Regions from separate parts of the Metapseudomonas otitidis genome, predicted to be linked through region 1. Evidence: predicted binding sites of a transcription regulator. Region 1 holds the regulator's gene; the other holds the start of a gene.
The links. Region 1 encodes sigma-54, which starts transcription at its own class of promoters, with help from an activator protein. Its sites were predicted from a motif close to ANTGGCATNNANNTTGCTNT; they were not measured.
Positions count from the first base shown of each region.

Region 1 (11,861 bases):
CGAACTCGCCCTTGCCTGCAAAGGGCGTGTCGTGGTGGTCGGCATGGGCAAATCCGGCCACGTCGGCCGCAAGATCGCCGCAACCCTGGCCAGCACCGGCACGCCTTCCTTCTTCGTCCACCCGGCGGAAGCAAGCCACGGCGACATGGGCATGATCACGCGCGACGACGTGGTACTGGCCCTCTCCAATTCCGGCTCGACGGCGGAGATCGTCACCCTGTTGCCGCTGATCAAGCGCCTGGGAATCCCGCTCATCAGCATGACCGGCAACCCGGAATCGGCGCTGGCGAAAGCGGCCGAGGCACGCCTTGATGCCCGCGTGGACAAGGAAGCCTGCTCGCTCAACCTGGCACCCACCTCCTCCACCACGGCGGCACTGGTGCTGGGCGATGCCCTGGCCATTGCCCTGATGGAAGCACGCGGCTTCTCTGCAGAAGACTTCGCCTTCTCGCACCCGGGCGGTGCGCTGGGCCGTCGCCTGCTGCTGAAAGTGGAAAACGTCATGCACAGTGGCGACGCGCTGCCCCGGGTCGCCCGTGGCACCTCGCTGCGCGACGCCCTGCTGGAAATGACCCGCAAGGGGCTCGGCATGACCATCGTGCTGGAGAATGACGGCCGTCTCGCCGGCATCTTCACCGACGGCGACCTGCGCCGGACCCTCGACAAGGGCGTCGATGTGCACCAGGCGAGCATCGACGAGGTCATGACCGTGCACGGCAAGACCGCACGCGGCGAAATGCTGGCGGCCGAAGCCTTGAAGATCATGGAAGACCACAAGATCAACGTGCTGGTGGTGGTGGATGACAACGACACCCCCGTCGGCGCCCTGCACATCCACGACCTGACCCGCGCCGGAGTGATCTGATGAGCGAACACCTGCACCAGCGTGCCCAGGCAATCCGTCTGGCAGTCTTCGACGTGGATGGCGTGCTCACCGATGGCAAGCTCTACTTCCTGGCAGACGGCAGCGAATTCAAGACCTTCAATACCCTGGACGGCCACGGCATCAAGATGCTGATCAACTCCGGCGTACGCACGGCCATCATCTCCGGGCGCAGCACCCCGGTGGTGGAGCGCCGTGCACGCAACCTCGGTATCCAGCACCTGTACCAGGGCCGCGAGGACAAACTGGTCGTTCTCGATGAACTGCTGGGCGAACTGGGGCTGGACTACAACCAGGTCGCCTACCTGGGCGACGACCTGCCCGACCTGCCCGTGATCCGCCGCGTTGGCCTGGGCATGGCCGTTGCCAGCGCCGACGCCTTCGTGCGCCAGCATGCCCATGGCGTCACTGTGGCCAAGGGCGGAGAAGGTGCAGCACGCGAGTTCTGCGAACTGATCATGCGCGCCCAGGACACCCTGGACACCGCGCAAGCCGCCTACCTGTAGGTCCAGCCATGCCCAAGAACGTTCGCCTCGCCCTGATCCTTGCGCCCCTTGCCGCCCTGCTGATCGCACTGGGCTACTGGAACATCCGCCCCGAGAGCTTCATGGACCGCCAGGCCCAGCCCGCCGGGGACGAAAACGCCATCGACTTCTACGTCATCAATGCCACCAGCGTGCAGTTCCAGGAAGATGGCAAGCGCCACTATGAAATGACGGCGGACAAGCTCGAGCACATCAAGGCCACCGATGTGACGATGCTGACCAAGCCGGACCTGCAGCTTTATCGCGGCACCGACTACCCTTGGCATGTTCAGAGCGAACGCGGAGAGGTGGGCCCGGAGGGCAAGCAGGTCGAACTGATCGAACAGGTCCGCGTGGCCCGCACCGACCCCAAGGGACGGCCGACCATTCTGACCACCAGCCGACTGACCGTATTCCCGGATCAGGAATATGCGCAGACCGAGCAAGCCGTTAAAATCGACGCCGCCAACGGGGTCACCACGGCACAAGGAATGAAAGCGTACTTGAATGACGGCAGGATGCTCCTGCTGTCCAACGTAAGAGGCCAGCATGAGGTTCGTTAAAACCCTCCCCCTACTGCTCAGCCTGGGTGCCGCACTCGGAAGTGCCAGCGCCTGGGCACTGCCCAGCGACCGCGACCAGCCCATCCGCGTCCAGGCGGACAGCGCCGAGCTCGATGACAAGCAGGGCGTAGCAGTCTATCGCGGTGACGTGGTCATTACCCAAGGCACCCTGAAGATCACCGGCGACACCGTAACCATCACCCAGAACGCCCAGGGCGAGCTGGATGTGTTCACCTCGGTGGGCAAGCCGGCGTACTACGAGCAGAAGCCGGCTCCGGACAAGCAGATCGTCAAGGCCTACGGACGCACCATCCAGTACTTCGCTTCCAACGAGCGCATCGTGCTGATCGACCAGGCGAAGGTGATCCAGGAAGGCAATACCTTCGAAGGCGAGAAGATCGTCTACGACACCCGCCGCCAGATCGTCAACGCAGGTCGTGCCACCGGCACCAACGTCGGCACGCCGCGTCCGCGCATCGACATGGTCATCCAGCCCAAGAAGCAAGCGGGACAAGCACAGTAATGGCGATCCTCAAAGCCCAGCACCTGGCCAAGAGCTACAAGAGCCGCCAGGTGGTCCGTGACGTCAGCCTGTCCATCGAGAGCGGCCAGATTGTCGGCCTGCTCGGCCCCAACGGTGCAGGCAAGACCACCTGCTTCTACATGATCGTGGGCCTGGTCAAGGCTGATCAGGGTCGTGTCCTGATCGACCAGCAGGATGTCACCCACCAGCCCATGCACGGCCGGGCGCGCGCAGGTATCGGCTACCTGCCGCAGGAAGCCTCGATCTTCCGCAAACTGAGCGTGGCGGACAACATCATGGCGATCCTGGAAACCCGCAAGGACCTGGATCGCGCCGGGCGCCATCGTGAGCTGGAAAGCCTGTTGCAGGAATTCCACATCAGCCACATCCGCGACAGCCTCGGCATGAGCCTCTCCGGCGGTGAACGTCGCCGCGTCGAGATCGCCCGTGCACTGGCTACCGCGCCGAAGTTCATCCTGCTGGACGAACCCTTCGCCGGCGTCGACCCCATCTCCGTGGGCGATATCAAGCAGATCATCCACCACCTCAAGAACAAGGGCATCGGCGTACTCATCACCGACCACAACGTTCGCGAGACGCTGGATATCTGTGAGACGGCCTACATCGTCAACGACGGCCAACTGATCGCAGAAGGCACCGCCGAGGAAATCCTGGCCAACCAGCTGGTCAAGGAAGTCTACCTGGGGCACGAATTCCGCCTCTGAGCCACCCAGCGCCGCACAAGGGCGTTGCGCCTGCTGGAAAAATCATTCAAGGTCAGGCATATAATTTGCTTCCTGGTGGCGCCTCGGCGTCCTGTAGTGGATGGCGCACACGCGCCGGCGAATAAGGTGCAAAGCCCCCTGCCATGAAACCATCGCTTGTCCTGAAGATGGGCCAGCAGCTGACGATGACCCCGCAGCTGCAACAGGCCATCCGCCTACTCCAACTCTCCACCCTGGACCTGCAGCAGGAGATCCAGGAAGCGCTGGAGTCCAACCCCATGCTCGAACGCCAGGAGGAAGGGGAGGATTTCGACAACTCCGACCCCATGGCGGAGAGCGAGCAGCAGCCCAACTCCGGTAGCCAGGAAGCAAGCTTCCAGGAAACCACCGTGCCCACCAGCGACAGCGAGGGCATCGACGAGGGCGAGTGGCACGAACGCATACCCAATGAACTTCCCGTCGATACCGCCTGGGAAGACGTGTACCAGACCAGCGCCAGCAGCCTGCCCAGCTCCGATGATGACGAATGGGACTTCACCTCCCGCACCTCCGCCGGGGAGAGCCTGCAAAGCCACCTGCTGTGGCAACTGAACCTCGCACCGATGTCGGACACCGACCGCCTGATCGGCGTCACCATCATCGATTGCATCAACAACGACGGCTACCTCGAAGAAACCCTCGAGGAGATCACCGAGTCCTTCGATCCCGAACTGGGTATCGAGGTGGATGAGGTCAAGGTCGTGCTCAATCGGGTCCAGCAGTTCGAGCCCGCCGGCGTCGGCGCACGCGACCTGCGCGAATGCCTGCTGCTGCAACTTCGCCAACTGCCTACCAATACCCCCTGGCTGGGTGAAGCCCAGCGCCTCACAGGCGACTACCTCGACCTGCTCGGCAGCCGCGACTATAGCCAGCTCATGCGCCGCATGAAGCTCAAGGAAGACGAGCTACGCCAGGTCATCGAACTGATTCAGGCGCTCAATCCCCGCCCGGGCTCGCAGATCGAAGCCAGCGAACCGGAATACGTCGTGCCCGACGTCATCGTTCGCAAGCACAACGACCGTTGGCTGGTCGAGTTGAACCAGGAGGCCGTGCCCCGCCTGCGCGTCAACCCGCACTACGCAGGTTTCGTGCGCCGTGCCGACTCCAGCGCGGACAACACCTTCATGCGCAACCAGTTGCAAGAGGCACGCTGGTTCATCAAGAGCCTGCAAAGCCGCAACGAAACCCTCATGAAGGTGGCGACCCAGATCGTGGAGCATCAGCGAGGCTTCCTCGAATACGGCGACGAAGCCATGAAGCCGCTGGTCCTGCACGACATCGCCGAGGCGGTCGGGATGCACGAGTCCACGATTTCCCGCGTCACCACCCAGAAATTCATGCACACCCCACGTGGCATTTACGAGCTGAAATACTTCTTCTCCAGCCACGTCAGCACCTCCGAAGGTGGCGAATGCTCGTCCACCGCGATCCGCGCGATCATCAAGAAACTGGTGGCCGCCGAAAATGCCAAAAAGCCGTTGAGCGACAGCAAGATCGCTGGTTTACTGGAAGCACAGGGTATCCAAGTGGCCCGCCGCACAGTCGCCAAGTACAGGGAATCGCTTGGCATCGCACCTTCCAGCGAACGCAAGCGACTGATGTGAGCGGATTGATCCACGCCAAAGTGTTCCGGTGGCAGGCCCGTTAGCCTGTCTCTTACACACGGGCAATAAGGAGAAAGCGGTATGCAAGTCAACATCAGTGGACATCAACTGGATGTGACCGACGCCCTGCGCGACTACGTGATCGAAAAGTTCGAACGTCTGGAGCGCCACTTCGACAAGATAACCAACGTGCAAGTGATCATGCAGGTCGAGAAGCTGAAGCAGAAGATCGAAGCCACCCTGCACATCGCAGGCGGCGAGGTCGTTGCCAACGCCGAGCATGAAGACATGTACGCCGCCATCGACCTGCTGACCGACAAACTCGACCGCCAACTGATCAAGCACAAGGAAAAGCAGCTCAACCGCCAGCAGGGCGCGACCGTCCGCTGACCTCTCCCCTTCCCTATGATCCGACTTGAGCAAATCCTGACCCCCGGCCGTTCACTCGTGAACGTGCCGGGCGGCAGCAAGAAACGCGTGCTGGAACAGATCGCCAACCTCGTCGCACGCGACCTGGTGGATCTCGACTCGCAAGACATCTTCGAAAGCCTCGTTGCCCGCGAAAAGCTTGGCTCGACCGGCTTCGGCAACGGCATCGCCATTCCCCACTGTCGCCTTCAGGGCTGCGCTGCGCCGGTGAGTGCCGTGCTGCGCCTGGATGCGGCCGTTGATTTCGACGCCATCGACGGCGCACCCGTGGACCTGCTGTTCGTGCTGCTGGTCCCCGAAGCGGCGACCGATGAGCACCTGGAGCTGCTGCGCCAGATCGCCAGCATGCTCGACCGCAGCGACGTACGGGATCGACTGCGTCACGCGCAGGACAGCGAGAACCTGTACCAGGTGGTAGTCGACGTGCAGAACGCACAGTAAGGCACCGGCATGCGCCTGGTCATCGTCAGTGGTCGTTCCGGATCCGGCAAGAGCACGGCACTCGACGTACTCGAAGACAACGGCTTCTACTGCATCGACAACCTCCCTGCCGGGCTTCTTCCCGAGCTTGCCGAGCGCGCCCTGCTGCACACCGAACTGCTTCACCCCCAGGTTGCGGTGTCCATCGACGCCCGCAACCTGCCGAGCCAGCTCCAGCGCTTCCCGGAGCTGCTCGCCGAGGCCCGCGCCAAGCACATCCTCTGCGACCTGCTGTATCTGGACGCGGACGAGGAGACGCTGCTCAAGCGCTTCTCCGAGACCCGCCGGCGCCACCCGCTGACCACCGAGAACCGATCCCTGGCCGAGGCCATCCACGACGAGAGCAAATTGCTCGCGCCGATTGCCGACCTCGCCGACCTCAAGATCGACACCACGCACCTGAACCTCTACCAGCTGCGTGACACCATCAAGCTGCGCCTGCTCAACAAGCCCGAACCCGGCACCGCCTTCCTGGTGGAGTCCTTCGGCTTCAAGCGCGGCATGCCGGTGGACGCCGACCTGGTATTCGACGTGCGCTGCCTGCCCAATCCCTACTGGAAGCCCGACCTGCGGGACTTTTCCGGGCTCGACAGCGTCGTGGCCGACTACCTGGCCGCCCAGCCCGATGTCGAGGAGATGTACCAGGACATCGTCGGCTATCTGAACAAATGGCTGCCCCGGTTCGCCGCCAGTAACCGCGCCTACGTCACCATTGCCATCGGCTGCACCGGCGGTCACCACCGCTCCGTGTACCTCGCCGAGCGCATCGGGCGCGCCCTCAAACCGCTTCTCAAGAACGTCCAGGTTCGCCACCGCGACCTCACCTGAAAGGACAAACGCGATGCCTGCCTGTGAAATCACCATCTGCAACAAGCTCGGCCTGCACGCCCGCGCTGCGGCGAAGTTCGTCGGCGTGGCAGGCCGCTTCCCGTGTCAGGTACGCGTCGGACGCTCCCCGGAAAGCCTGGTGGACGGCAAGAGCATCATGGCCGTGATGATGCTGGCCGCCGGCAAAGGCACGCCCATCCACCTGCACACCGATGGGGACCAGGGCGACGAAGCCCTCAACGCCCTGATCGAGCTGATCAACAACAAGTTCGACGAAGGCGAATAGCCACGCCGCCCCCGCTACACCAGCGCCGTATCCAGCACCATCATCAGGCAGAAGCCGAACGCCAGCCCCAGGCTCCCGGCCACCGGGTGTCCACGCCTGTGGCACTCCGGGATGATCTCGTGAGTCACCGCGAAGAGCATCGCCCCCGCAGCCAGGGCCAGGCCCCACGGCAGTAGCACAGTCGAGACCTGCACCAACCACGCGCACAGCAGCGCGAACAGCGGCTCCACCAACCCGGATGTCGCGCCAATCAGCAGCGCTCGTCCCCGCGGCATCCCCGCCCCTGCCAGCACCAGGGAAATGATCAGCCCCTCCGGCAGGTCCTGCAGGGCAATGCCCAGCGCCAGGCTGTCCGCGCCGGCCAGGCCCGCGCCAGCCGCCACGCCCACCGCCATGCCTTCCGGAATGTTGTGCACCACGATGGCGATCACGAACAGCACCACCCGAGGCGCCAGACGCACGCCAGCCCCGGCATCGACGGGTAACGCCTGATCCGGCAACAGACGCCCCAGACCGAACAGCGCACTGGCACCCAACAGCAAGCCAATGCTGACCAGAAAACCCGCCGACCAGCGGGAGAACCCCAACTGCCCCGCCGCCTCCAGCCCCGGCATCAACAGCGAGAACACCGTCGCTGCCAACATCACGCCGGCCCCGAAACCAAGCAGGGCATTGGACGCCCGAGCCGACAGACGACCCAGGCACAGCACCGGCAAGGTGCCGACGGCCGTGCCCAGGGCGCAGAGGCTCCCGGCCATCAGCGCATGCCAGAGGTGCGGCTCCAGCACCCGCTCGGTGGCCAGCAGCGCCCGCCACCCCAGCAGCAGCGCCCCGATCAGCACCAGTGCGATGCCCAGCACCTGCCGCAGCGACAAGCCGCTGGGCAGGCCTGCCCCCACCAGCCGTCGTCGACGTGCCGGGGACGCCATACGCAAGGGCGCCGCCATCAGGCCAGCGCCTCTCGGTAGCGCCGCTCCACCTCGGCCCAATCCACCACGTTGTAGAACGCCCCGATGTATTCCGGCCGGCGGTTCTGATAGCGCAGGTAATAGGCGTGTTCCCACACGTCCAGACCCAGCACCGGCGTATTGCCGTGCATCAGCGGACTGTCCTGGTTACCGGTGCTCTCCACCACCAGGCGCCGTTCGGGCGTCACCGACAGCCATGCCCAGCCACTGCCGAAGCGCTTCAGCGCGGCCTGGGTAAAGGCCTCCTTGAAGGTAGCGAAACCACCCAGCTCCGCTTCGATGGCCGTACGCAGGGTTCCACCGGGCTCACCGCCACCTGCCGGCGACATCACGGTCCAGAACAGGCTGTGGTTCGCATGCCCGCCCCCGTTGTTGATCACCGCCACGCGCAAGGCCTCGGGCAGCTCATCGAGGCGACGCAGCACCTGCTCCACCGGCAGATGCCCGAGGGCGTTGCCCTCCAGCGCCGCGTTCAGGTTGTTCACGTAGGCCTGGTGGTGCTTGCTGTGGTGGATCTCCATGGTGGCCGCATCGATGTGCGGTTCCAGCGAGTCGTAGGCATAGGGCAAGGCAGGCAAGACATAAGGCATGGAGGGTGCTCCTCTCTCAGTGGTAATGGCGGCTCATGACGGCTGCTCGGCGGGCGACGGGGGCGCCGCGGTCCAGCAAGCGGTCGGTGCGCGGGTAGGTGCCGTGGTCCTGAATGAACTGCATCAGCGTGGCGTAGGTCCGCCCACTGTGGCGCTGCGCCATCTCCCGCAGGTCCTGCGGCTGGCGAGCGTCATACACCAGCTGCAGCAGGCGCTCGTGGCAGGCGCAGAGGTACTCGGCGGTCTCCTCCGGCTGCTCCAGCATCAGGTGCAGGTCACCCAGGTTGTGGTACGACACCACCAGTGCGGACACCGCCTCGGCCGGTTCCGGCCAACGCTCCAGCAGCATCTGCGCCTGGGCCAGCGCACGCAGGTAGAGCTCGCGCGCCTCGATCCAGTCCCCGTCGTGGAAGCAGCGGTTGCCCGCCGTGATGATGCGTTTCCAATATTCCATGCGACACCTCCAGAACAGGGACGCCACCGGAGCGGCGCCCGGTGGAGCGGCTAGAGGCCGCCCTCGGTGAGTTTCTCGGGGTTGAGCAACTGCTCCAGCTCGGCCCGGGACAGTGCGGTGTGCTCCTCGGCCACATCGATCACCGGGCGCCCCTCGCGGTAGGCCTGCTTGGCGATTTCCGCCGCCTTCAGGTAGCCGATGATGGGGTTCAGCGCCGTCACCAGGATGGGGTTGCGCGACAGCGCCTCCTGCAGCTTCGGCTGGTTGACGGTGAAGCTCGCCACGGCGCGGTCCGCCAGCAGTCGGCTGCTGGTGGTGAGCAGCTGCAGGCTGCCCAGCAGGTTGTGGGCCACCAGCGGCAGCATCACGTTCAGCTCGAAGTTGCCGGACTGCCCCGCCAGGGTGATGGCGGCGTCGTTGCCGATGACCTGGGCGGCCACCATCGCCGTCGCTTCCGGAATCACCGGGTTGACCTTGCCCGGCATGATCGAAGAGCCCGGCTGCAGGGCCTCCAGCTCGATCTCAGCCAGCCCGGCCAGCGGCCCCGAGTTCATCCAGCGCAGGTCGTTGGCGATCTTCATCAGCGACACCGCCACCGTCTTCAGTTGTCCGGACAGGGCCACGGCGGTGTCCTGGGAACCGATCAGGGCGAAGAAGTTGCTGCCAGGGGCGAAGCGCAGGCCGGTCAGGGTATTCAGCTCGTCGCAGAAGCGTTCGGCGAAACGCGGGTGGGCGTTGATCCCGGTGCCTACTGCCGTGCCGCCCTGGGCCAGTTGCAACAGGCTCGGCAGCAGCGCACGCAGGTGCTCGATGTTGCTTTGCACCTGCTGCGCCCAGCCATCGAGTACCTGGCTCATGCGCACCGGCATGGCATCCATCAGGTGGGTACGCCCGGTCTTCACATAAGGGCGGACCGCCAGGGACTTCTCGCACAGCACCTGCAGCAGGTGACCCAGCGCCGGCAGCAGGCCCTCGGTGAGTTCGATGGCCGCGCTGATGTGGATGCTGGAGGGGATCACGTCATTACTGCTCTGCCCGCAGTTCACGTGGTCGTTGGGGCTCACCGGCTCGCCGAGCAGGCGCCCGGCCAACGTGGCGATCACCTCGTTGGCGTTCATGTTGGAACTGGTGCCGGAGCCGGTCTGGAACACATCCACCGGGAAGTGCGCCATGAAGTCCGTAGCCAACAGCTCCTGGCAGGCCCCCACGATGGCATCGCCCATGGCCGGGCTGATCTGCTCCAGTTCCACGTTGGCGCGGGCCGCCGCCGCCTTCGCCAGGATCAGGGCGCGGATGAAGGGCGCCGGCATCCGCAGGCCGGACACCGGGAAGTTGTTCACCGCCCGCTGGGTCTGGGCGCCATAGAGGGCATGGGCGGGCACGGCCAGCTCGCCCATGCTGTCGCGTTCGATTCGGGTGTCAGTCACGCTGGGCTCCTTCTTCGGGATCGTGGTAGCGGAGGGACGGCGCCAGGTTCAGGGTCGCCAGGCGCCATTGCAGCGCGCGAAGGCGGCGCTGCAGGGCAGAGCTGCGCGCGTGGTGGCGCAGCTCCTGCAGGGGGAGGTAGGCGTAGTCCAGGCACTGCGCCCGCCAGTGGGCCGGGAGCGCCCGGTCTTCCGCGCTGCGCAGCAGCAGGTCGAGGCAGGCCTCGAAGATGCGCCAGGGCGAGGCGCCTTGGCGCTCGGCCAGTTGCCGGGCCTCGTTCAGGTAGCGCACCAGCAGGCGCGGCTCGTCCGGACACAGCGCGCAGCGGATGCGCAGGCCGGTCGAGCGCCAGCGGGCGGTAGCCGGGTTTTCCTCGCGGCAGGACTGCATGGCAAACCTCTAACGAAAATCATTCGCGAATGAGAATAATAATATTTAGAGATAATTGCCAAGCGCCGTTGTGCAGGCCCGCTCGCCAGCCGTGGGCTGCGTTTCGATGAAAGCGCTTGAAAAAGCAGAAAAAGAAACGAAAACGCGCCCATTGGGCGCGTTCTCAGGGGCGGAGCGTGTGGAGGCGATCAGCTGCCAGCAACAGTCATCCGCTCGATCAACACCGAGCCAGTACGGATGTTGCCGCGCATCTCCAGGTCGGAGCCCACAGCGAGGATCTGGCGGAACATGTCCTTCAGGTTGCCGGCGATGGTCACTTCCTGCACCGGGAACTGGATCTCGCCATTCTCCACCCAGTAGCCGGCCGCACCACGGGAATAGTCGCCGGTCACCATGTTCAGCCCCTGCCCCATCAGCTCCGTCACCAACAGGCCACGCCCCATGCGGCGCAGCAGCGCCTTCTGGTCTTCCGGGCCGTGGCTGACGAACAGGTTGTGCACGCCGCCGGCATTGGCCGTGCTCGGCAGGCCGAGCTTGCGCCCGGAATAGGTGCCCAGCACATAGGACACCAGGTCGCCCTTCTCCACGAACGGCTTGGCGTAAGTGGCCAGGCCATCGTTGTCGAACGCCGCGCTGGCCATGGCGCGCGGGATGTGCGGGCGCTCATCGATGCTCAGCCATTCGGGGAACAGGCGCTGGCCCAGCGCGCCCTCCAGGAAGGAGGACTTGCGGTACAGGTTGCCGCCGGAAATGGCCGACAGGAAGCTGCCGAACAACCCCGTGGCCAGCTCCGCTGCGAATAGCACCGGCACCTCGCAGGTGGGTACCGCCCGGGCCCCCAGACGGCTGACGGTGCGCTCGGCGGCGCGGCGACCGATGCTCGCCGGATCCGCCAGCTGGGTGCCAATGCGGTTCACGTCGTACCAGTAGTCACGCTGCATCTGGCCTTCGCTGCCGCCGATCATCACGCAGCTCAGGCTGTGGCGGGTGCTGGCGTAGCCCCCGACGAAGCCATGGCTGTTGCCGTACACGCGGCAGGCCTGGTGGGTGCTGAGGGTGGTGCCGTCGGCATTGGTGATGCGCGGATCGGCATCGAAGGCCGCCGCTTCACAGGTGAGCGCCAGCTCCACCGCCTGCTCCGGGCTGATGG
Region 1 covers NZ_AP022642.1:1,277,189-1,289,049, reverse strand. The annotation lists gene PotMrB4_RS06040 (KpsF/GutQ family sugar-phosphate isomerase) at 1-865, shown strand, start outside; gene PotMrB4_RS06035 (KdsC family phosphatase) at 865-1,389, shown strand; gene lptC (LPS export ABC transporter periplasmic protein LptC) at 1,398-1,970, shown strand; gene lptA (lipopolysaccharide transport periplasmic protein LptA) at 1,957-2,493, shown strand; gene lptB (LPS export ABC transporter ATP-binding protein) at 2,493-3,218, shown strand; gene PotMrB4_RS06015 (RNA polymerase factor sigma-54) at 3,362-4,861, shown strand; gene hpf (ribosome hibernation-promoting factor, HPF/YfiA family) at 4,943-5,251, shown strand; gene ptsN (PTS IIA-like nitrogen regulatory protein PtsN) at 5,267-5,731, shown strand; gene rapZ (RNase adapter RapZ) at 5,741-6,598, shown strand; gene PotMrB4_RS05995 (HPr family phosphocarrier protein) at 6,612-6,884, shown strand; gene PotMrB4_RS05990 (ZIP family metal transporter) at 6,899-7,831, opposite strand; gene PotMrB4_RS05985 (superoxide dismutase) at 7,831-8,442, opposite strand; gene PotMrB4_RS05980 (hypothetical protein) at 8,459-8,896, opposite strand; gene PotMrB4_RS05975 (class II fumarate hydratase) at 8,947-10,323, opposite strand; gene PotMrB4_RS05970 (hypothetical protein) at 10,316-10,711, opposite strand; gene pmbA (metalloprotease PmbA) at 10,900-11,861, opposite strand, start outside.

Region 2 (11,861 bases), 1.7 Mb from region 1:
CGCACTTCCATCCGCGCCTTCACTGACCAGTCGGTGGACGCTGCCACCGTCCACACCCTGCTCGATGCCGCGCGCTGGTCGCCCTCCGGCGGCAACCTGCAGCCCTGGCAGGTGATCGCCGTGGCCGGGGCCGAGAAGGCCGCCGTCGAGCGCCTGGCCACCGAGACCCTGCTGCGCAACCCGGCCGGCGAAGCTGACGAATTTCCCATCTACCCGGCCGCCCTCGGCGAGCCCTACCGCACCCGCCGCTACCAGGTGGGCGAAGCGCTCTACGCCCTGCTGGGCGTCCCCCGCGAGGACAAGGCCGGCCGGCTGCGGGCCCTGGCGCGCAATTTCCAGTTCTTCGGCGCGCCGGTGGGGCTGTTCTTCGTCATCGACCGCAGCATGGGCCACGGCCAGTGGGCGCACCTGGGCATGTTCATGCAGTCCCTCGCCCTGGTGGCTCAGGAGCGCGGCCTCTCCACCTGCATGCAGGAGGCCTGGGGCATGGTGCGGCAGAGCCTGCACCGGCACTTCGCCCTGGCTGAAGACCAGGTGCTCTACTGCGGCATGGCCCTGGGCCACGCCGACCCGCAGGCGCCGGTCAACCAACTGCGCTCCGAGCGCGCCCCGGTGGAGGCCTTCGCCCGCTTCCAGGGCTTCTGAGGCGGGCAACGGCAGGCGCGCTCGTCGGGACGGGTGCCGGCGCCACGGGCTGCCGCTACAATGCGCGCCTTGCCCGTGTCGCCTGATAAAGAAAAAACACCATGTCCTTGCCCAAGCACCACCTCGAACTGCTCAGCCCCGCCCGTGACGTGCACATCGCCCGCGAGGCCATCCTGCATGGCGCCGACGCCGTCTACATCGGCGGGCCGAGCTTCGGCGCGCGGCACAACGCCTGCAACGAGGTGGCCGATATCGCCCAGCTGGTGGAGTTCGCCCACCGCTTCCACGCCCGCGTGTTCGTCACCATCAACACCATCCTCCACGACGACGAGCTGGAGCCGGCGCGCGCGCTGATCCACCAGCTGTACGACGCCGGCGTCGACGCGCTGATCGTCCAGGACATGGGCGTGATGGACCTGGACATCCCGCCGATCGAGCTGCACGCCAGCACCCAGACCGACATCCGCACCCTGGAGCGGGCCAAGTTCCTCGACCAGGCCGGCTTCTCCCAACTGGTGTTGGCCCGCGAGCTGAACCTGCAGCAGATCCGCGCCATCGCCGACGAGACCGACGCCGCCATCGAGTTCTTCATCCACGGTGCGCTGTGCGTGGCCTTCTCCGGCCAGTGCAACATCTCCCACGCCCAGACCGGCCGCAGCGCCAACCGCGGCGACTGCTCCCAGGCCTGCCGCCTGCCCTACACCCTGAAGGATGACCAGGGCCGCGTCGTCGCCTTCGAGAAGCACCTGCTGTCCATGAAGGACAACAACCAGAGCGCCAACCTCAGCGCCCTGGTGGATGCCGGCGTGCGCTCCTTCAAGATCGAAGGGCGCTACAAGGACATGGGCTACGTGAAGAACATCACCGCCTATTACCGCCAGCGCCTGGACGGCATCCTCGAAAACCGCCCGGACCTGGCCCGCGCCTCCAGTGGCCGTACCGATCACTTCTTCGTGCCTGACCCGGACAAGACCTTCCACCGTGGCAGCACCGACTACTTCGTCACCGACCGCAAGATCGACATCGGCGCCTTCGACTCGCCCACCTTCACCGGCCTGCTGGTGGGCCATGTGGAGAAGGTCAACAAGCGCGACCTGCTGGTGGTGACCCAGGAGCCCCTGTCCAACGGCGACGGCCTCAACGTGCTGGTCAAGCGCGAGGTGGTGGGCTTCCGCGCCAACATCGCCGAGCCCAAGGGCGAGTTCGAGGAAGACGGCGAGAAGCGCTACCGCTACCGCGTCGAGCCCAACGAGATGCCCGAGGGCCTGTTCCGCCTGCGCCCCAACCACCCGCTCTCGCGCAACCTCGACCACAACTGGCAGCAGGCCCTGCAGAAGACCTCCTCCGAGCGCCGCGTCGGTCTCTCCTGGGTCGCCAAGCTGCGTGAAGAACGCCTGGAACTGACCGCCACCAGCGAGGAAGGCGTCAGCGCCAGCGTCGCCCTGGACGGCCCCTTCGGCGCCGCCAACAAGCCCGAGCAGGCCCTGGAGCAACTGCACGACCTGCTCGGCCAGCTGGGCACCACCCTGTACCACGCCGACGCCGTGGAGCTGGACGCGCCCCAGGCCTTCTTCATCCCCAACTCCCAGCTCAAGGCCCTGCGCCGCGAAGCCATCGAGAAGCTCACCGAAGCCCGCGTCGCCGCCCACCCCCGAGGCGGTCGCAAGGCCGAAACCAACCCGCCGCCGGTGTACCCCGAGGCGCACCTGTCGTTCCTCTACAACGTCTACAACCAGAAAGCGCGGGACTTCTACCACCGCCACGGCGTGCAGCTGATCGACGCCGCCTACGAAGCCCACGAGGAAGCAGGCGAAGTACCGGTGATGATCACCAAGCACTGCCTGCGCTTCTCCTTCAACCTCTGCCCCAAGCAGGCCAAGGGCGTCACCGGTGTGCGCACCAAGGTCGCCCCGATGCAGCTGGTACACGGCGATGAAGTGCTGACCCTGAAGTTCGACTGCAAACCCTGCGAAATGCACGTCATCGGCAAGATGAAGGGCCACATCCTCGACCTGCCCCAGCCCGGCAGCGCCGCATCCCAGGTAGTCGGCCAGATCAGCCCCGACGACCTGCTCAAGACCATCCGCCGCGCCCCGCACTGACCGCCCCTCCGCAACGCCCAGGCCCCCGTAGCCTGGGCTTCAGCCCAGGACAACCCGCTCCCGGACTGAAGTCCGGGCTACACCACCAACACCCCGCCCCCGCAACACCCACCCTCCCGGCCCCGTAGCCTGGGCTTCAGCCCAGGAAAACCCGCTCCCAGACTGAAGTCCGGGCTACACCACCAATACCCCGCCCCACAACACCCAAGCCCCCGGACCCCCGTAGCCTGGGCTTCAGCCCAGGGCAACCCGCTCCCGGACTGAAGCCCGGGCTACACCACCAACACCCCGCCCCACAACACCCAAGCCCCCCGGACCCCGTAGCCTGGGCTTCAGCCCAGGGAACCCGCTCCCGGACTGAAGTCCGGGCTACGCCGCGAACGGCATCGCCCGAACCTCTTGCCCTCCCACCTGCCCATCCCTATCCTGCGCCGGTCACGGTCAATCCCGTGGCCGGGGTTGACAGCCCGAATTAGTAGGCGAGTTGCCTTCAGCCAAACCCGCAAAGCCGTAATCGGCTCGGCTGGCCTAACTGACGGTAAGCAAATGGACCTTAATTGGAACTTCGCCATGCATGACGCATATACCCCCATCACCTTCCAACGCCACTGCCACCAACTGCGCGCCGTCATGATCGACAACCGCCCCTGGTTCGTCGCCCTCGACTTCGCCCTGATGATCGCCGCCACCCGGCCCTACCGCCTGACCAAACGCCTCTACCCCCACCAATTCCGCTTCGCCTTTCTGCGCTACAGCACCGGGCGCTGCGAAGAGGTGGAACTGGTCAGCGAAGCCGGCCTCTACCGCGCCCTCTACCGCTTCGGCCACCCCGAGCACTGCGCCCTCAGCCAATGGCTCAGCGACGAAGTGATCCCCACCCTCCACGACTACCACCGCGACCCGCAGGCCAGCCCGCGACGCATCCTCATGACCTGGGCCAACCAGCGCATCGCCGCCCTGCACTGGCAAAGCGAAACCTGGATCGCCCGGCAGGACCTGCCGCGCTTCATGGCGGTGCATGACGACCCGCTGTTGGGGGATGGGCCGAGTTGGAAGCGGTTTTTCTAAGGTGCAGAAATGAAAAAACGCCGCATGGGAGTGCGGCGTTTTTCTGCAGAAGCTGACTCCCTCTGATACCACACAGAGTTTCTTAAGTTTCCCAATTGGATTACGTTGCTGCCCTTGCCATGCTCAAGCCATAGACTATCAACGAGACATCTAAATAGATATCTAACTCTATAATTATTCCAAATAACCTCAAATTTACAAAAATGAACAGCACTAAAACTGCCTAAAATAAAATCAGCACCCCTCCATCACTATATTGGCTGGTATTTTTTGTTAATTATGAAACCTGGAACCTGCATAAAAAATCAAAGACCCGCACCTAAACTCTTCTGGAAAATTCTCAAGCCCCACCACCCCACGCGAACCTTTATAACTAGGAGGATAATACCCTCAGCATAACTACCATCAACGGACGGCAATGCTTAATCATCTGCTAAGCGACATAAGATAAAGCATGCATTTTTTGCCAAAAGCATATCGCTAGCGATATGGATATCGCCTAAATACTGTACAAAAAAACAGCTATATTTCATCGCATTACTAGTGGCGCAGTGCTGGCCACGCGCTTCGCTTCTTAGTACCCTTCAAAGCTCAGTGAGGTCTTCCTCCTGCCAAAGGACGACCATGTGCTAAAGGATGCCAGCAAGAAATGTATCGCTCAAAAATTGGAGTTTTTAACGGCAGCAGCTGGGAGGAACTCTGTCAGTGCATTTTTAAAGCCAAGTACCGTGATCAGGGCTACCAAGAGATAAAAGCCTCTCCTGGAGACTTTGGCATTGAAGGCTACATCACCGATACCAATACAGCATTTCAATGCTATTGCCCAAACCTTCACTACAACCAAACAGAGCTATACAAAAAGCAAGCAGAAAAAATCACTGAAGATTTAGAAAAACTAAGAGAAAACGAATCTGAAATCGAAGCTCGCCTTGGTGACAGCCTGATAAGAAATTGGTGCTTTGTCACACCAGAAGCGAACAGAAATAAACTCCTTAGGCACGCCAAGAAAAAACAAGAGCAGGTTCGATCCTGGGGCTTAAAAATCTTAAGCCCCGACTTTCGTATATTTATTCATGACGCAGACTTTTACCTCAAAGAGATTAATGAGCACCGAGCATTGGCCGGTGAGGCAATTCAGCTAAATCCTCTACCATTAGCAACACCAGAACTTGAAAAGAAAAATGAATACGAGGAAAACATTTTAAGAAAAACAAAACTTAGAATAGCTGCCGGCCAGACTAAAAACCCAAACCTAACCACCGAGCAGCATCAGAAAAAAGTCCAAAAGCTCTATGACCGAACCCTAAATGAGTTTTTAAACTTCAACACATTCTGCATGCAACTCGATGCCAGTTCATCTGTTGTCTACCATAAAGTAGAGCGAATTCTTGCAACATTCCAAAAACAAGTAGATGACTGGAGTGACACGCTAAATGCCACCCCCAATGAACTAACTGAAAAAATCCGAATAGACTTAACGAATCGACTATTAGAAGAGCTTCGCCCTCATGTCGACTACGCACTCGCCACAGATATCGTAAATCATGCTGTAGCCAACTGGCTTGGCCTCTGTCAGCTGGATTACGAATAATGGCGAGAATTAAGTTCACGCGCCGCCCCTCACCTGCCTTGGCTGAACAGCGCCCACTCTACAAAATCACTCAGGCACTATTGATAGTAGAAATCTGCTGCCGAGGGAAAAAGTGCAGCCTTATCAAACTGCACCTTCTGAACTGGGCTCTCAAATCGAGAGGCAGAATTAGCTCCCTTGAAATTGCCGCGAAAAATAAAAAGCTATCGATACCTGTGTGGGGCTTCGACCCTGCCCTTGCTGTCGCATTGCAACTAGCTCTTGAGGAAGAAATATTTACCATTGAAGGCTTGAACCTAAAAATCACGAAAAAAGGCAACCAGCTTCTTGATGTAATAATCAACGACGAGACTGCCTTTCCAAAAGAAAAATCTCAATTGAAAAAAATTGGCAAAGGGATCACAGAGGAAATGGTTACCTCTGTATCAAAAGGATGGGATTAAGAGATGCTTATAAGAGCACTGCAAATTAGCATCAAGTGTCATGATCAGGATTTCGGATTCAAAACATTTTTTGAAAAAGGCCTCAATATAATCAGAGGATCAAACTCATCAGGCAAAAGCACTATAATCAACAGCCTTCTCTATAGCCTAGGAATGGAAGAGCTAGTTGGCGCAAAGAGCGAGCGAACACTACAGTATTCAGTTAGAGATTACGTTGAATACGAAGGCTCGAAGCACTTTATCGTTGAATCAAGCGTCTCCATTGAAATAGAGAACCGATCTGGCAACATCGTAACAATAACCCGACCTATAAAAAGCCAACATCAAAACACCAAACTCGCAAAAATCACCCAAGGACCAGTACTTACTCAAAATTTTTCAGGCCCATCTCAATTTAAATTTGTACACGACCAATATAGCGCAATATATGAGGAAGGTTTTTTTACCTTCCTAGAGAAATTCTTAGGACTTAATCTACCTACGGTTTACGACTCAAACGGCAAGAAAGTTAAGCTGTATCTGCAAGCTATTTTTGCAGCGCTTGCGGTAGAGCAAAAGCGTGGCTGGACCGATTATATTGCGAATATCCCTTTCTACAGCGTTCGGGACGCTCGCATCAAAGTCGTAGAATATCTATTGGGCACAGACGTTTTCGAGCAAGAAGCCAAAAAAGCAGAGCTTGACAAAGAGTCCGAAATCATAAGCAACGAATGGAGTAGCTTGGCAAAAAAAATCACCGCTCAAGCATCAGGTCTAGGGTTAAAACTAGATGGCCTTAGCAGTAAGATACCAATCCCTTTCGAGCCCAACAAATTAGAGTTAAACAAAATAATTGAAGGCAAAACATATACAATTCAGTACTACGTAGAAAATCTGAAGAACCAACACAAAAAACTTGAAATCAAAGGAAATGAATTCAAAGATGGAACCTCCAACAAGACCATTGAAGACATTGCACAAAAAACAGAAGAAATCGCCAGCCTAACAAACAGCTACGAAAAAGCCGTTAGTAACTTAGCCATTCAAAAAGCAACCCTTGCAAGCCTTTCGATCATGGCAAAACAGGCTCAAGACGAACTGACAAGCAACCAAACCGCACAAAAACTTAGAAATTACGGAGCCGAAATAGGGCTCAGTATCTCCAGTGACTCTTGCCCGACATGCCATCAGCATATCGAAGACTCACTAACCAACTTGAGCGAAGTTGGTAGCAAAATGGACATCGAAACCAACATACGCTACTTACAAAGTCAGGCGACAATGCTGAGCCGCCAAGAAGCGGGCCTAAAACAGACGATTCAAGACGCAGAGCTAGCCGTCAGCGAGTACGGAGCCAGACTTGAGCGAGCAAGATCCGTACTAAACTCGCTGCGAAATGATGCAACAAAAGGCACAACCCTTTCTCGCGCAATAATAAAACAACAACTATTCATTGAGCTTGAAATTGAAAAATTCCAAAAATTCAATGAGGAATTCCTCAGCACCTTAAAAGACTTCTCTTCACTAAGCGACAAACTTAAGGACAACCAGAGCAAGAGAAAATCACTCCCGACAGAGCATTACTCCTCGGAAGACAAAAGAAAAATATCGATATTCGAGAAAATGTTTAGAGCCAACGCCGGCGCATTCGATTACCTTAGCGCCGACATATCTGACATCGAATTCAATTATGTAAATCTACTACCATATCTAGCAAAAATTGAACTCAGAGAAATTATAGATTCACCAGCAGAGCAAAAAAGAAAAGATCAACTGGTAAAAAATGGCAGCATGGCTCACAACTCAAGCGCCAGTGATTTTGTACGTCTGATATGGAGCTATATTCTTGCCCTCTACCAGACGTCTTCTTATCCAACTGTGAAAGGTAACCATCCGGGTATTATCATTCTTGATGAGCCAGGCCAGCACTCGATGGCTACAAAAAGTCAGCAAGCTCTTTTCAAAATGCTCTCTTCCGCGCCAGGACTACAATCTATCGTTGCCGCTTCTTTTGACGATTACGAAGCGGTTTTCAAAGAATCTACAGACGGCGTTAAATTCAAATACATTCAACTTGGTGAAAAGTGCATTACACCTAGCAAGTCAACAGAAACCGATTAACGCAAAGGGCGTAACCGTGAACGCCCGACGGCACCGCGCCAACGGCGGGCGCACTTTACGAACGGCGAGGCGGTTCCTTTCCATTTCTGAGGGAAGGTAAACCCCATGCCCAAAACACGGGGCTAACCGCTGTAGCGAGACACTGACTTGGATCGCCCGCCCCGGCAACTAAAGGGTGATTCTGGGCATGTGGCACACAAGCAGTGTTCAGCGCCTAAGGGCTCAAGGCTTAGGGTTCGCATTCTTTAGGGGCGACTTTCAGTCGCTAAGCAGGCTGCATGCCATCGGACGCCACCCGGGATGCTGCGCATCCCTTGGCGACTGAAGTCGCCCCTACGTTCCCTATGCCCCTTCAACGTTCGGGAGTTGGAGTCTTATCCGATCAATCGGGCTGTTCGGACGGCACATCAGGGTGCGCAGGTAGGACGCGATACGGCACCTGCCCCCGCTGAATCGGTGCACTCACCTTGCCCTACTACTCCCTGACGTAAACCCCATCAAAACTCACATTCATGCCGCCGCAATTGTTGTTGTCATCCACGATCAGGAAGCGGCCGACCCGGCTGAACTCCACAGCGCAGTCGTACTTGCCGTCGCCTTCCTTGGTCATCGCGTAGCGGCCTTCTGGCTTGAGGATGCCGTCGATCTGTCCGATGTGGGTGCTGGCGCCGGTGCCCCAGGTGGCATCGCCGGTCACGTGCAGGCCATTGCCCTGCTCTTGCTGCTCGATGGTGATGGAGCTTGCCGGGGTCTTCCAGGTGCCCAGCCAGTCGGTGGGCTGGGGCACGGGGTCAGTTGCCGGTGCGAGGTTCTCCAGCACGATCCAGCCCACGGTTTCGCGTTTCTTGCCCTGGTACCAGGCACAGGCCCAGTCGCCTTCGATCTTGTTGACCAGCACCTCATCGCCCTCGATGACGTAGGCCTTCTGCATGCACCCCTCCGATTCGGGGCAGCCCTCGGTGTCCTTGAAGAAGTGCGTCTGGTGCTTGCCCACGACGGTGTAGAGCTTGGTGAACTTGCCCTCGGAGGGGAAGTAGCCGTTCCTGCAGCTGAAGGGCTCGATGTACTCGGCGTGGCTGGGCAGGCAGATGAATGCCAGGGCGCTGGTGAGCAGTAAGGGCGTGATCTTGTGCATGACGGGCCGTTCCTTGCCACGGTGAGGGCTGCGGGGCGAGGGGCCCTGCGGCGAAGAAGGGCCGGAATCTAGCGACGGGTGCGAGTGAGCGTCAACTAGCACAGCGGCACTAGGGCGAGCCGAGGGACAACGGGCGCTCCGTGGCGTCGGGATCGGGCGCTGTTCGGCTTCAACCCCCAACGCCCCTGGCACACCCCTTGCTATCCCCCCTCCAGGCCCCACCGTCGGGGCCCGACGGCAACGGCGCCGCCAACGGCCATCGCACTGTGCGAAGGGTCGGGGCGGCGCCTTTTCATTTCGAGGACAGGGACACCATGGATCACGCCCGCCCGACCACCCGCCGCGATGCCCTGGCCTGGGTCGCCGGCAGTGACGCGCCCGAGAAGAGCGCGCTCGACATCGGCTTCATGCCGCTCACCGATTCGGCCTCGCTGATCGTCGCGGCCACCCAGGGCTTCGCCCAGCCCTACGGCCTCACCCTCAACCTGCATCGGCAGGCATCCTGGGCGGGGCTGCGCGATGGGCTCACCAGCGGCCGGCTGGATGCCGCCCAGGCGCTCTACGGGCAGGTCTACGGCAGCCACCTGGGCATCGGCAGCCCGGCCACGCCCATGGCGGTGCTCATGGCCCTGAGCCAGAACGGCCAGGGCATCAACCTGTCCGAGCCGTTGCGCCAGGCGGGCGTGACCCACGCCGAGGCACTGGTGCGCCATGTGCACCAGCACGGCGCACGGCTTACCTTCGCCCACACCTTCCCCACCGGCACCCACGCCATGTGGCTGGCCTACTGGCTCGCGGCTCATGGCATCCACCCGCTGCGCGATGTCGACACCCAGGTGGTGCCGCCATCGCAGATGGTTGCGCACCTGCAGGCCGGGCGCATCGACGGCTTCTGCGCCGGCGGGCCCTGGGGCGCGCTGGCGGTGGAGCGCGGCCAGGGTTTCACCCTGGCCACCAGCCAGTCCATCTGGCCGGACCACCCCGAGAAGGTGCTGGGCGCCACCCGGGCCTTCGTCGAGCAGTACCCCAACTGCGCCCGCGCCCTGGTGATGGCGGTGCTGGACGCCAGCCGCTTCATCGAGCAGAACCCCGAGAACCGCCGCAGCACCGCCCAGTTGATCAGCGCCGAGGCCTACGTCGGCGCGCCGCTGGAGGTGATCGAGCCGCGCTTTCTCGGCCACTACCACGACGGCCTCGGCCACCACTGGGAAGACGCCCATCCCCTGCGTTTCTTCGACGAGGGCCGCGCCACCTGCCCCTACCTCTCCGACGGCCTGTGGTTCCTCACCCAGTTCCGCCGCTGGGGGCTGCTGCGGGACGACCCGGACTACCTGGCCATCGCCCGCCAGGTGCAATGCCTGGCGCTGTACCGCGACGCCGCCGAGGCCCTCGGCATCGCCGTGCCGGCACCGATGCGCAGTGCGCTGCTGATGGATGGCGTCGCCTGGACCGGCGACGACCCGGCCGGCTACGCCCGCCGTTTCCCCGTGCACGCGCTCGCCGATGCGACCGCCCCGCTGCTCTGACCCAGGGACGACCGCCATGCTGCGCATCCTGCTGATCAACGACACCCCGAAGAAGATGGGCCGGCTCAAGGCCGCGCTGAGCGAGGCCGGTTTCGAGGTGGTGGACGAATCCGGGCTGGACATCGACCTGCCGCGCCGGGTCGAGGCCGTGCGCCCCGACGTTGTGCTGATCGACACCGAATCCCCCGGCCGCGACGTGATGGAACAGGTGGTGCTGGTCAGCCGCGACCGCCCGCGCCCCATCGTCATGTTCACCGACGAGCACGACCCGGCCATCATGCGCCAGGCCATCCAGGCCGGCGTCAGCGCCTACGTGGTGGAGGGCATCCAGGCCCAGCGTCTGGCGCCGATCCTCGACGTCGCCATCGCCCGCTTCGAGAGCGACCAGGCCCTGCGCGCCCAGCTCAACGCCCGTGAGCAGCAACTGGCCGAGCGCAAGCGGGTGGAGCTGGCCAAGGGCCTGCTGATGAAGATGAAGCAATGCGGCGAAGAGGAGGCCTACACCCTCATGCGCCGCCAGGCCATGAGCCGGCAGCAGAAGCTCATCCAGGTGGCCGAACAGATCATCGCCATGCACGAGATGCTCGGGCACTGAAGCCGGGCAGGCCGGGGCCGCGTGCCCCTGCTCGGGGCATCGTCCCAGCGGCATGAATCCCCCCGGCAGCCTGCCAACCGGCGCATCGCCTGCCCTGCCAGCCCACCCCCGCACTTGGCCCGGCTCTTGCTGAGCCTCCCCCAGGTAGCCAACGGCGGTTGCCCACCGAACGACAAAGGCGTCGCGTTTCCCCAGCCCACCGGCTGCGGGATCGCGGCGCCTTTTGCGTTCCAGCCCCGGCGCAGGGGCAGCGCGGCGCAGTCCGCCCGCGCGTGTGACATCACCCGATCCAGCCCCGGCCATGACCGGCCGGGCGCGCCCGACCCCGTCCGGCGCGCATGTGCCGGAGGGACGCAACCGCCGTGCACTGCCGGGGGTGGTCCGTCCGGTTCCCCACTGATGCAGATGAGGAGTTCGTTCGATGACGAGTTTCTGGAAAGCGGGCCACACCCCGACCCTGTTCGCCGCCTTTCTCTATTTCGACCTGAGTTTCATGGTCTGGTACGTGCTCGGCCCCTTGGGGGTGCAGATCGCCACCGACCTGGGGCTGACCACCCAGCAGCGCGCCCTGATGGTCGCCACACCGATCCTGGCCGGCGCCGTGCTGCGCTTCCTGATGGGCCTGCTGGCCGACCGCACCTCGCCGCGCAGTGCCG
Region 2 covers NZ_AP022642.1:2,928,314-2,940,174, reverse strand. The annotation lists gene PotMrB4_RS13455 (nitroreductase) at 1-645, shown strand, start outside; gene PotMrB4_RS13450 (peptidase U32 family protein) at 747-2,747, shown strand; gene PotMrB4_RS13445 (BRO-N domain-containing protein) at 3,318-3,815, shown strand; gene PotMrB4_RS13440 (hypothetical protein) at 4,465-5,406, shown strand; gene PotMrB4_RS13435 (hypothetical protein) at 5,406-5,849, shown strand; gene PotMrB4_RS13430 (AAA family ATPase) at 5,853-7,949, shown strand; gene PotMrB4_RS13425 (hypothetical protein) at 8,425-9,084, opposite strand; gene PotMrB4_RS13420 (CmpA/NrtA family ABC transporter substrate-binding protein) at 9,399-10,610, shown strand; gene PotMrB4_RS13415 (ANTAR domain-containing response regulator) at 10,627-11,205, shown strand; gene PotMrB4_RS13410 (MFS transporter) at 11,627-11,861, shown strand, end outside.
Region 2: PotMrB4_RS13420 (CmpA/NrtA family ABC transporter substrate-binding protein) is a predicted target of sigma-54. The motif match lies at 9,269-9,288, and genes of this name have one in related genera.